4 regions of the Aeromonas bivalvium genome follow, and region 1 is predicted to be linked to each of the others. Evidence: predicted binding sites of a transcription regulator. Region 1 holds the regulator's gene; each other region holds the start of a gene.
What was found. The regulator sigma-54, encoded in region 1, starts transcription at its own class of promoters, with help from an activator protein. The targets are predictions, from matches to a motif close to TGGCACNGTTTTNGCTT.
Positions count from the first base shown of each region.

Region 2: flhA (flagellar biosynthesis protein FlhA) is a predicted target of sigma-54. The motif match lies at 1,154-1,170, and genes of this name have one in related genera.
Region 3: ACEUCR_RS11665 (flagellar basal body rod protein FlgF) is a predicted target of sigma-54. The motif match lies at 1,162-1,178, and genes of this name have one in related genera.
Region 4: ACEUCR_RS06835 (CmpA/NrtA family ABC transporter substrate-binding protein) is a predicted target of sigma-54. The motif match lies at 947-963, and genes of this name have one in related genera.

Region 1 covers NZ_JBGXBV010000005.1:316,639-318,839, forward strand. The annotation lists gene hpf (ribosome hibernation promoting factor) at 1-150, opposite strand, end outside; gene ACEUCR_RS14215 (RNA polymerase factor sigma-54) at 172-1,611, opposite strand; gene lptB (LPS export ABC transporter ATP-binding protein) at 1,676-2,201, opposite strand, start outside.
Region 2 covers NZ_JBGXBV010000004.1:30,597-32,797, reverse strand. The annotation lists gene flhA (flagellar biosynthesis protein FlhA) at 1-1,115, opposite strand, end outside; gene flhB (flagellar biosynthesis protein FlhB) at 1,355-2,201, opposite strand, start outside.
Region 3 covers NZ_JBGXBV010000004.1:134,328-136,528, reverse strand. The annotation lists gene flgG (flagellar basal-body rod protein FlgG) at 1-364, opposite strand, end outside; gene ACEUCR_RS11665 (flagellar basal body rod protein FlgF) at 378-1,124, opposite strand; gene flgE (flagellar hook protein FlgE) at 1,261-2,201, opposite strand, start outside.
Region 4 covers NZ_JBGXBV010000001.1:1,497,890-1,500,090, reverse strand. The annotation lists gene cobA (uroporphyrinogen-III C-methyltransferase) at 1-45, shown strand, start outside; gene ACEUCR_RS06840 (ANTAR domain-containing response regulator) at 254-835, shown strand; gene ACEUCR_RS06835 (CmpA/NrtA family ABC transporter substrate-binding protein) at 1,167-2,201, shown strand, end outside.

The DNA of each region.
Region 1 (2,201 bases):
GGCAATCTGGTTCAGTTTTTCTACGCTCAACACCACATGAACATTGTTGATGTGGTCAAAGTGACGCTCGAGTTTGGCAAACTTGTTATTCACATAATCACGCAGCGCTTCGGTGATCTCTACGTGGTGTCCGGTCAAGTTAATTTGCATAACGTCTTCCTTCTGTGTTGCCTAAACCAGGCGTTTGCGCTGATTGGACGGTGGTATCAACAAGGATTCACGGTATTTGGCGATCGTGCGTCGAGCCACCATAATACCCTGTTCGGCCAGCAAATCCGCGATCTTGCTATCACTTAGCGGTTTCGCCGGGTTTTCCGCCGTCACCAGCTTCTTGATCAGGGCACGAATTGCGGTCGATGAGCACTCACCTCCTCCCTCTGTGTTGACGTGACTGGAGAAAAAGAACTTCAGCTCGAAGATGCCACGGTGGGTATGCATGTACTTCTGGGTCGTGACCCGGGAGATGGTCGATTCATGCATCTCCACCGCCTCGGCGATGTCGTTGAGCACCATGGGCTTCATGGCCTCCTCGCCGTATTCAAAGAACCCCTGCTGCTGCTCGACGATGCAGCTGGCCACCTTGAGCAGGGTCTCATTGCGGCTCTCCAGACTCTTGATGAACCACTTGGCATCTTGCAGATGGGAGCGAATGAACTGGGTATCCTGGCTGGTGCGCGCCTGGCGAGCCATGGCGGCATAGGTTTCGTTGACGCGAATGCGGGGCGCCGAATCCGGGTTCAGCTCCACCACCCAGCGGTTCTGGCGCTTGACCACGGTGACATCCGGGATTACGTACTGGGAATCGCTCTGTACCACCCGGTTGCCGGGTCTGGGTTCGAGCTGCTGGATGAGATCGATGACCTCCTTGAGCTCCCCCTCCTTGAGCCGCGTCTTGCGCGCCAGGGTGCGATAGTCCCGATTGCCCAGCAAGTCCATGTGCTCACGGACGACCTCACGCGCCTGGGCCAGCCAGGGTTGCTGTGCACTGAACTGACCCAGCTGGATCAGCAGGCACTCCTGTACAGAGCGGGCCGCGATGCCGACCGGATCGAAATGCTGTACCCGCTTGAGCACGGCTTCGATCTCGTCGAGCTCCACCTCGACGTCGTCACTGCTCACCGCCTGCTGGATGTCTTCCAGGGTGCTGGTCAGGTAGCCGGACTCGTCGATGCCATCGATGATGGCCAGGGCAATGGCGGCATCGAGATCGCTGAACGGGGTGAGCCGCATCTGCCACAGCAGATAATCTTGCAGGTTTTCCGTGGTCTCGCCCTGATAGACGCTGTCTTCCCCCTCGAAGACGGGGCCGGCACTCTGGCCGGTGCCGGCGGAGTAGACGTCATCCCAGCTGCTGTCGACCGGCAGCTCGTCCGGCAACTGCTCCTGGGCCATGGCCTCGCTGCTGTCGATCTGGCTCTCGTCCTGCTTAATATCGGTATGAGTCTCCAGCTGCTCGACCTCTTCTTGCTCGAGCAGGGGGTTGCTATCGAGGGCTTGCTGGATCTCCTGCTGAAGTTCCAATGAAGAGAGCTGGAGCAGACGAATCGCTTGTTGTAACTGCGGCGTCATGGTCAATTGCTGACCGAGACGCAACTGGAGTGTCGGCTTCATCTACGTCGGGATATCCTTATTTCAGCGAGGCGATCATCAGGAAACGAAGGGCGATTTCCCCTTACTATAGACTGAATTGATCGCCCAAATAGACACGCTTGACCTGTTCGTCGGCCAGGATCTCGGCGGGGGTGCCTTCCGCTATCATCTTGCCGTGACTGACGATATAGGCCTTCTCGCACACATCCAGCGTCTCGCGCACGTTGTGGTCCGTGATGAGCACGCCCAGCCCTCGATCCTTGAGATGCTGGATGATCTTCTTGATGTCGATGACAGAGATGGGATCGACCCCGGCAAACGGCTCGTCCAGCAGGATGAAACGGGGCTCGGCCGCCAGGGCGCGGGCGATCTCGACCCGGCGGCGCTCGCCACCGGACAGGCTCTGACCCAGGTTGTCCCGGATGTGGGTGATGCTGAACTCTTCCAGCAACTGCTCCACCTTGTCTTCCCGCTCTTCGCGACTCAACTCCTTGCGGGTCTGCATGACCCCCATCAGGTTGTCATAGACGGAGAGGCGGCGGAAGATGGAGGCCTCCTGAGGCAGATAGCCGATGCCATTGCGGGCACGGATGTGCATGGGTTGCAGGCTG
Region 2 (2,201 bases), on a different contig from region 1:
CCGACCTCGAGGCCTATGATGTCCACCGGCATGACGTCGTCCCAGCTCAAGTCCTTCTGCTCCACGGGCGCATCCCCGTTGGCCGGCAAGAGTTCACCGCTGGCCGCCTTGGCCTGGTTCTGTTTCTCCCGGCGCAGCAGCCACCAGGCCCCGGCCGCGGCCACACCGCCCAGGCTCAGGAAGGCCAGGTGCGGCATGCCGGGCACCAGCCCCATCATCAGCAGGATGCTGGCGGAGATGACCAGGGCCTTGGGATTGTCGAACAGCTGGCCCAGCATGGCGGTGCCCATGTCCTGATCCGTGTTCTGGCGGGTCACTATGATGGCGGCGGCGATGGAGAGCAGCAGGGAGGGGATCTGGGCCACCAGGCCGTCACCGATGGCGAGCAGGGTATAGACCTCTGCCGCCTCGCCGAAGCTGAGCTGGTGCTGCATCATGCCGATGATGAAGCCGCCGATGATGTTGATGAAGAGGATCATGATGCCGGCGATGGCATCCCCCTTGACGAACTTGGAGGCACCGTCCATGGAGCCGTAGAAGTCCGCCTCCTGGGTCACATCGGCGCGGCGCTTGCGCGCCTCCTCCTGGTTGATGAGGCCGGCGTTCAGGTCCGCATCGATGGCCATCTGCTTGCCGGGCATGGCGTCCAGGGTGAAGCGGGCGCTGACTTCAGAAATCCGCCCGGCCCCCTTGGTGACCACCACGAAGTTGATGATGACCAGGATGAGGAAGACGATGATGCCCACCGCATAGTTGCCACCGATCACCACGTTGCCGAACGCCTCGATCACATGGCCGGCGGCGTCGCCGCCGTTGTGGCCTTCCAGCAGCACCACCCGGGTCGAGGCGACGTTGAGGGCCAGACGCAACAGGGTCGCAATCAGCAGCACGGTCGGGAAGGCGGCGAATTCCAGGGGGCGGCGGGTATAGACGGCCACCAGCAGCACCACGATGGAGAGGGCGATATTGAAGGAGAAGAGGGTATCGAGCATCAGGGGCGGGATGGGCAGCACCACCATGCCGAGGGAGGCCAACACCAGCAGCGGTGTGCCGAGCCCCTTGCCCACTATCCCGCGGTACGCTTTCAATCGGCCCAATGATGCCCGCACTGTCATGTCGATTCTCAGTTCTTGATCCCAGATGAGAGGGATTAAAGCAAACATCGAGCCAATAAAGCAATTTGCTGATTTATAATGCTTTTATTTTGACTGTGTCAGAAGTTTGTCAGCTGCGGCCTGATGGGGCGCTTGCGGGGGATGCCAAGAGGCTGCGGGCAGCGGCCCCGGCGTGACTTGCGGTATGCCGGCGAAATGAGCAGGTCCTTGCCAAGAGGCTGCGGGCTGCGGCCCTGGCGTTACTTGCGGTATTCCGGAGGAATGGGCAGGTCCTTGCCCAGGGGCTGCGGGCGACGGCCCCGGCCACGGCGGAACTTCTTGAGCTGATAGACATAGGCCAGCACCTGGGCCACGGCGGCAAACAGCCCCTCGGGGATCTCCTGGCCAATCTCGGCGCTGTGGTAGATGGCGCGGGTCAGCGCCGGGGACGGCAGTATGGGGATCTCGTACTCCCGGCCTATCTCGCGGATCTTGAGCGCGACCTCGTCCACCCCCTTGGCCAGCACCTTGGGCGCCGCCCCGGGCTTGCCCTGATCGTATTGCAGGGCCACCGAATAGTGGGTCGGGTTGGTGATGATGACATCGGCCTTGGGCACGTCTCCCATCATGCGGCGCGCCGCCATCTCCATCTGCAGGCGCCGGATGCGCCCCTTCACCTCGGGCTTGCCCTCGGAGTCCTTGTACTCGTCCTTGACCTCCTGCTTGGTCATCTTGAGCTGGCGGGCATGGTTCCAGCTCTGGAAGGGGACATCGATGGCGACGATGGGCAGCAGGGCGCAGCAGAGGATGATCAGCATCCACAGAAACAGCTCGAGGGCATCTATGATGCCGCCGGGGAAGGCCTCCAGGGAGAGGTTGAGCAGGTGATCGAACTGGCTCGACAACATCCACCAGGCAAACAGGGTGATGAACAGGACCTTGGCGATGGACTTGACCAGCTCCACCAGGGACTGCACCCCGAACATCCGCTTGAGACCGGCGAGGGGGCTGAGCTTGCTCCACTTGGGCATCATGGCCTGACTGGAGAAGTTGAGGCCCCCGAGCAGGGTATTGCCGATGAAGGCCGCCAGGGCCACCAGGGCGAAC
Region 3 (2,201 bases), on a different contig from region 1:
GGGTGAACTGGCCGTTGCGGGTGTAGGCGCTGCTGCCGTCCGGCAGTTGCACCTCGAAGAAGCCGCGGCCGCTGATCATCAGGTCCAGGGAGTTCTCCGTGGTCTGCACATTGCCCTGGCTGAAGCTCTTCTGGGTGGCGACCACCTTGGCCCCCGCCCCCAGCATCAGGCCGGAGGGCAGCTCGGTATCCGCCGAGGAGCGCCCCCCCGGCTGGTTGATGTTCTGATAGAGCAAGTCTTCGAAGATGGCGCGGGATTTCTTGTAGCCAACCGTGCTGGCGTTGGCGAGGTTGTTCGAGGTGACGGCGATGTTGGTCTGCTGTGCATCCAGCCCCGTCTTGCCTATCCAAAGTGCAGGATTCATGTCTGGCTCCTAATTAGCTGATACGCAGCAGTTGGGTTTGCGCTTCGTCGTTCTCCTGGGCCGTCTTCATCATCTTGACCTGGGTTTCGAACTGACGCTGCAAGCGAATGAGGTTGGTCATCTCGTCGACCACATTGACGTTGCTCCCCTCGAGCGAGCCGGCAATCAGGCCCACCTCGGCGGAAGCGGGTTCCGGCTGACCATCCTTGCGGCGAAACAGGCCATCCTGCCCCTTCTCCACCGCATCGGCGGCCGGGCGCACCAGCTTGATACGCTGAAAGTCCTCCGGCAGGCTGGGAGCGGCCCCCTCGGGGCGACCCGTGATGGTGCCATCCCGGTTGATTTCCAGCTTCTCCAGGGGCAGCGGCAAGACGATGGGCCTGCCGGCCTCGTCCACCACATTGAGGCCAGTACTGGTCTGCAGATTGCCGGTGGCGCTCAGCTCCAGGTTGCCCATGCGGGTGAAGGCCTCGCCCCCCTTGCCGTCCTGCACCGCGATCCACCCCTGCCCGTCTACCGCCACGTCCAGATCCCGGCCCGTGGTCGTCAACATACCGTGTTGCAGGTTCTGACCGGGGCGCTCCGTCATGGCGAAGACCCGGGTCGGCAGCCCTTCGCCGAACGCCTGCATGGCGCGTGCCTGCTCGAAGTCGGACTTGAAGCCGGTGGTGTTGGCGTTGGCCAGGTTGTTGCCACGCACAGCCAGGCTGTTCATGTTCTCCTTGGCACCGGACATGGCGATATAAAGCAGGTGATCCATGGGATCCTCCGTCAAACAGATGACTCTGACAGGAAGAAAGCAATTAAGGTGCCAACAGCGTGAGCATGTTTTTAACCTATTGATATATAAAGAAAGGGCGCCAAAGCGCCCCTTGTTGAACCCATGTCGCCGCCCGTCAGCGGATCTGCAGTATGGTCTGCTGCAGCGAGCTGTTGATTTCCAGGGAACGGGAGTTCGCCTGGAAGTTGCGCTGGGCTGTGATGAGATCCACCAGCTCAGAGGTCAAATCCACGTTGGACTGCTCCAGGGCCGAGGACTTGACGGAACCGAAAGTGCCCGAGTTCGGGGTGCCCGGCAGGCCATCCCCGGAGAGCAGGGACTCGCGCCAGGAGGTATCGCCAATCTGGGTCAGCCCCTGGGGGTTGGCGAACTTGGCCATGGCCACCATGGCCACCTTGACGGTGGTGGCGTTGCTGTAGGTGGCGGAGACGATGCCGTCCGGGGTGATTTCCACCTTGGTCAGCCGGCCCACGGTCGAACCATCCTGGGTCAATTTATTGACTTCAAACGGCGACGAGTACTGGGTCACGGTACCGAACTTGATCTCTATCTCCTGAGTCGGATCGGCACCGTTGTCGATGACGCCGGCCCCCGGGGTACCCAGGGCTACCGTCTTGATGGTGGCCGGGGTGATGGTGTTGACCTTGCCATCGGCATTGAAGGTGATGTTGGCACTCAGGGGCGGCGTGGCCAGGCCCCCCGCCGGGGTGGTCGGGTTGCCACCGGCGATGTCGATGGGAGTATCCCCCTCGTACAGGTACATGCGCCAGGAGGTGGGGCTGGCCGCCTTGGTGGGATCCAGGGGGTCGGCATCCTTGACGAAATACTGGGTGATGGTGTGAGGCTCGCCCAGGGAGTCGTACGCCACCACAGAGGTGGAGGAGGAGTAGGTGGTCGAGTCCTTGGGATTGAAGGTAGCCGGGTTCACCACCTGGGGCGTGGCGGTGGAGGGCAGGTTGAAGCTGGCCTCCACCAGGGTGGTCTGCTTGGGCTCGCCGGCCCGATCCGGGATCTGGATGGGTTTGGTGGCGTTGAGGCTCACCGCCTTGGGGGTGC
Region 4 (2,201 bases), on a different contig from region 1:
GAGCTCAAGGGTCTGCTCGGCGCCCTGGCGAGCCGGGTCGCCTGATGGCTGCCCGGGCTCGACGATGGCAGGGAGAGGGGGCAGCCTGGGCTGCCCCCTCTTGCGTTGAGCCAGGGCCTGGAGACGGAGAGGGAGTCCGGGTCTACCCCTTCTACCTAGAGATGGATAAATAGGGGGTAGATTCAAACACTTGGCCTCCAAGTTGCGTCGGTTCCATCCTGTTCGACGGAATGAACTGATGAGAGGAAAGGGCATGTCACATCCAGTCGGTGGCCAGGAAGGCCGCCACTCCATCTTGCTGATCCATGCCGATGACAGGGTGCAGGCCAACCGGCTGGGGGCCCTGGTCAGCCATTATGGCCACAGCCCCCGCATCCTGGACGAGGCCGGTCTGCTGGCGGGCAGGCTGCAGGGGGAGGGGCTTCTGATCAGCTGCCGCCGCTTCAGCGCCGAGATCCGGCTGGCCATGGCCCAGGGGTTGCATCTGCCGCGGGTGCTGTTCTGCGATCGGCTGACGGTGCAGCAGCAGGCGGATCTGCTGACCCAGGGCGCCCTCATGGTGCCCCACGGCTGCGGCGAGCGGGAACCGGTCGAGCAGTGGTTGCGACTGGCCCGGGCCCAGCTGGCCATGGTGCAGCAGCAACAGCAGGCCCAGGATGCCCTGCGACTCAAGCTGGAGGAGCGGCGCCTGATAGAGCAGGCCAAGGGGCGTCTGATGCGCCACCAGGGGCTGGATGAGGAGGCCGCCTACCAGGCGATGCGCAGCGCGGCCATGGCCCAGAATCACAGTCTGGCCGAGCTGGCCCGCCGTCTGTTGCAGGCCCTGCCCGGCTAGGGGCCGGATCATCAGGTGTTGGGTGGCCATTTTGGTGCAGTTGCGCCGCGCTGGCGCAGCCGGTGGGGGAGATGGGCGAGGGCATAGGCGTTGCCAGGGGATTTGCCAACCTGGCACGCATCCTGAATAACGTACAGAGAAGAGCAATAACAGGCAGGCGCCGCCACCGCGGCAAGCCGCCGGGCCCCCAGGGGCCGACCACCATCAACATTGGGCAATGTGGCCCCATCGACCAGACGGTCGATGGGGCTTTTTTTTTTGGCTACACGGCGAAGGCGGGGCGCAACGGCGCGCTTCCTCCCGATCCGGACAAGGATGTAACGAGGTGAACATGACGCCGAAGATGATATGGAAAGGGGCGCTGCTGGCCATGCTGGCCATGCCGGCCCTGGCGGCCACGGAGCTGGGCGCTGGCCCCATAGGGGCGCCGGAGAAAGAAGAGCTCAGGCTCGGCTTCATCAAGCTGACCGACATGGCTCCCCTAGCGGTGGCCTATGAGCAGGGCTATTTCGAGGATGAGGGGCTCTACGTCACCCTGGAGGCCCAGGCCAACTGGAAGGTGCTGCTGGACAGGGTGATCGACGGCGAGCTGGACGGCGCCCAGATGCTGGCGGGCCAGCCCCTGGGGGCCCATGTCGGCATCGGCACCCGGGCCGAGCTGGTGACCGCTTTTTCCATGGATCTCAATGGCAACGGCATCACGGTCGCCAACGCTGTGTGGCAGGCCATGCTGCCGCACCTGCCGAAACAGGCCGACGGCCAGGTGGCGCGTCCCGTCTCCGCCAGCAGCCTCAAGCCGGTGCTGGCTCAGTATCGCCAGGGGGGCAAGCCCTTCAACTTCGCCATGGTCTTTCCCGTCTCGACCCACAACTACGAGCTGCGCTACTGGCTGGCCGCCGGTGGCATACACCCTGGCTACTATGCCCCCCTCAAGGGGGATGACTCGGGTCAGCGCGAGGGGGAGGTGATGCTGTCGGTCACGCCGCCACCCCAGATGCCCGCCACCCTGGAGGCGGGCACCATCATGGGCTACAGCGTGGGGGAGCCCTGGAACCAGCAGGCGATCGCCAAGGGGATAGGGGTGCCCGTCATCACGGACTACGAGATCTGGCGCAACAACCCGGAGAAGGTGTTCGGGGTCAGCAGAGGGTGGGCCGAGCGCCATCCCAACACCCATGCCCGCCTGGTCAAGGCCCTGATCCGCGCCGCCCACTGGCTCGACGCCAACGACAATGGCAACCGGCTGGCGGCCGCCAGGCTGCTGGCCCGTCCCGACTATGTGGGGGCCGACGAGCAGGTGATCGCCGCCTCCATGACGGGCACCTTCGAGTACAACAAGGGGGATGTGCGCAGGGTGCCCGACTTC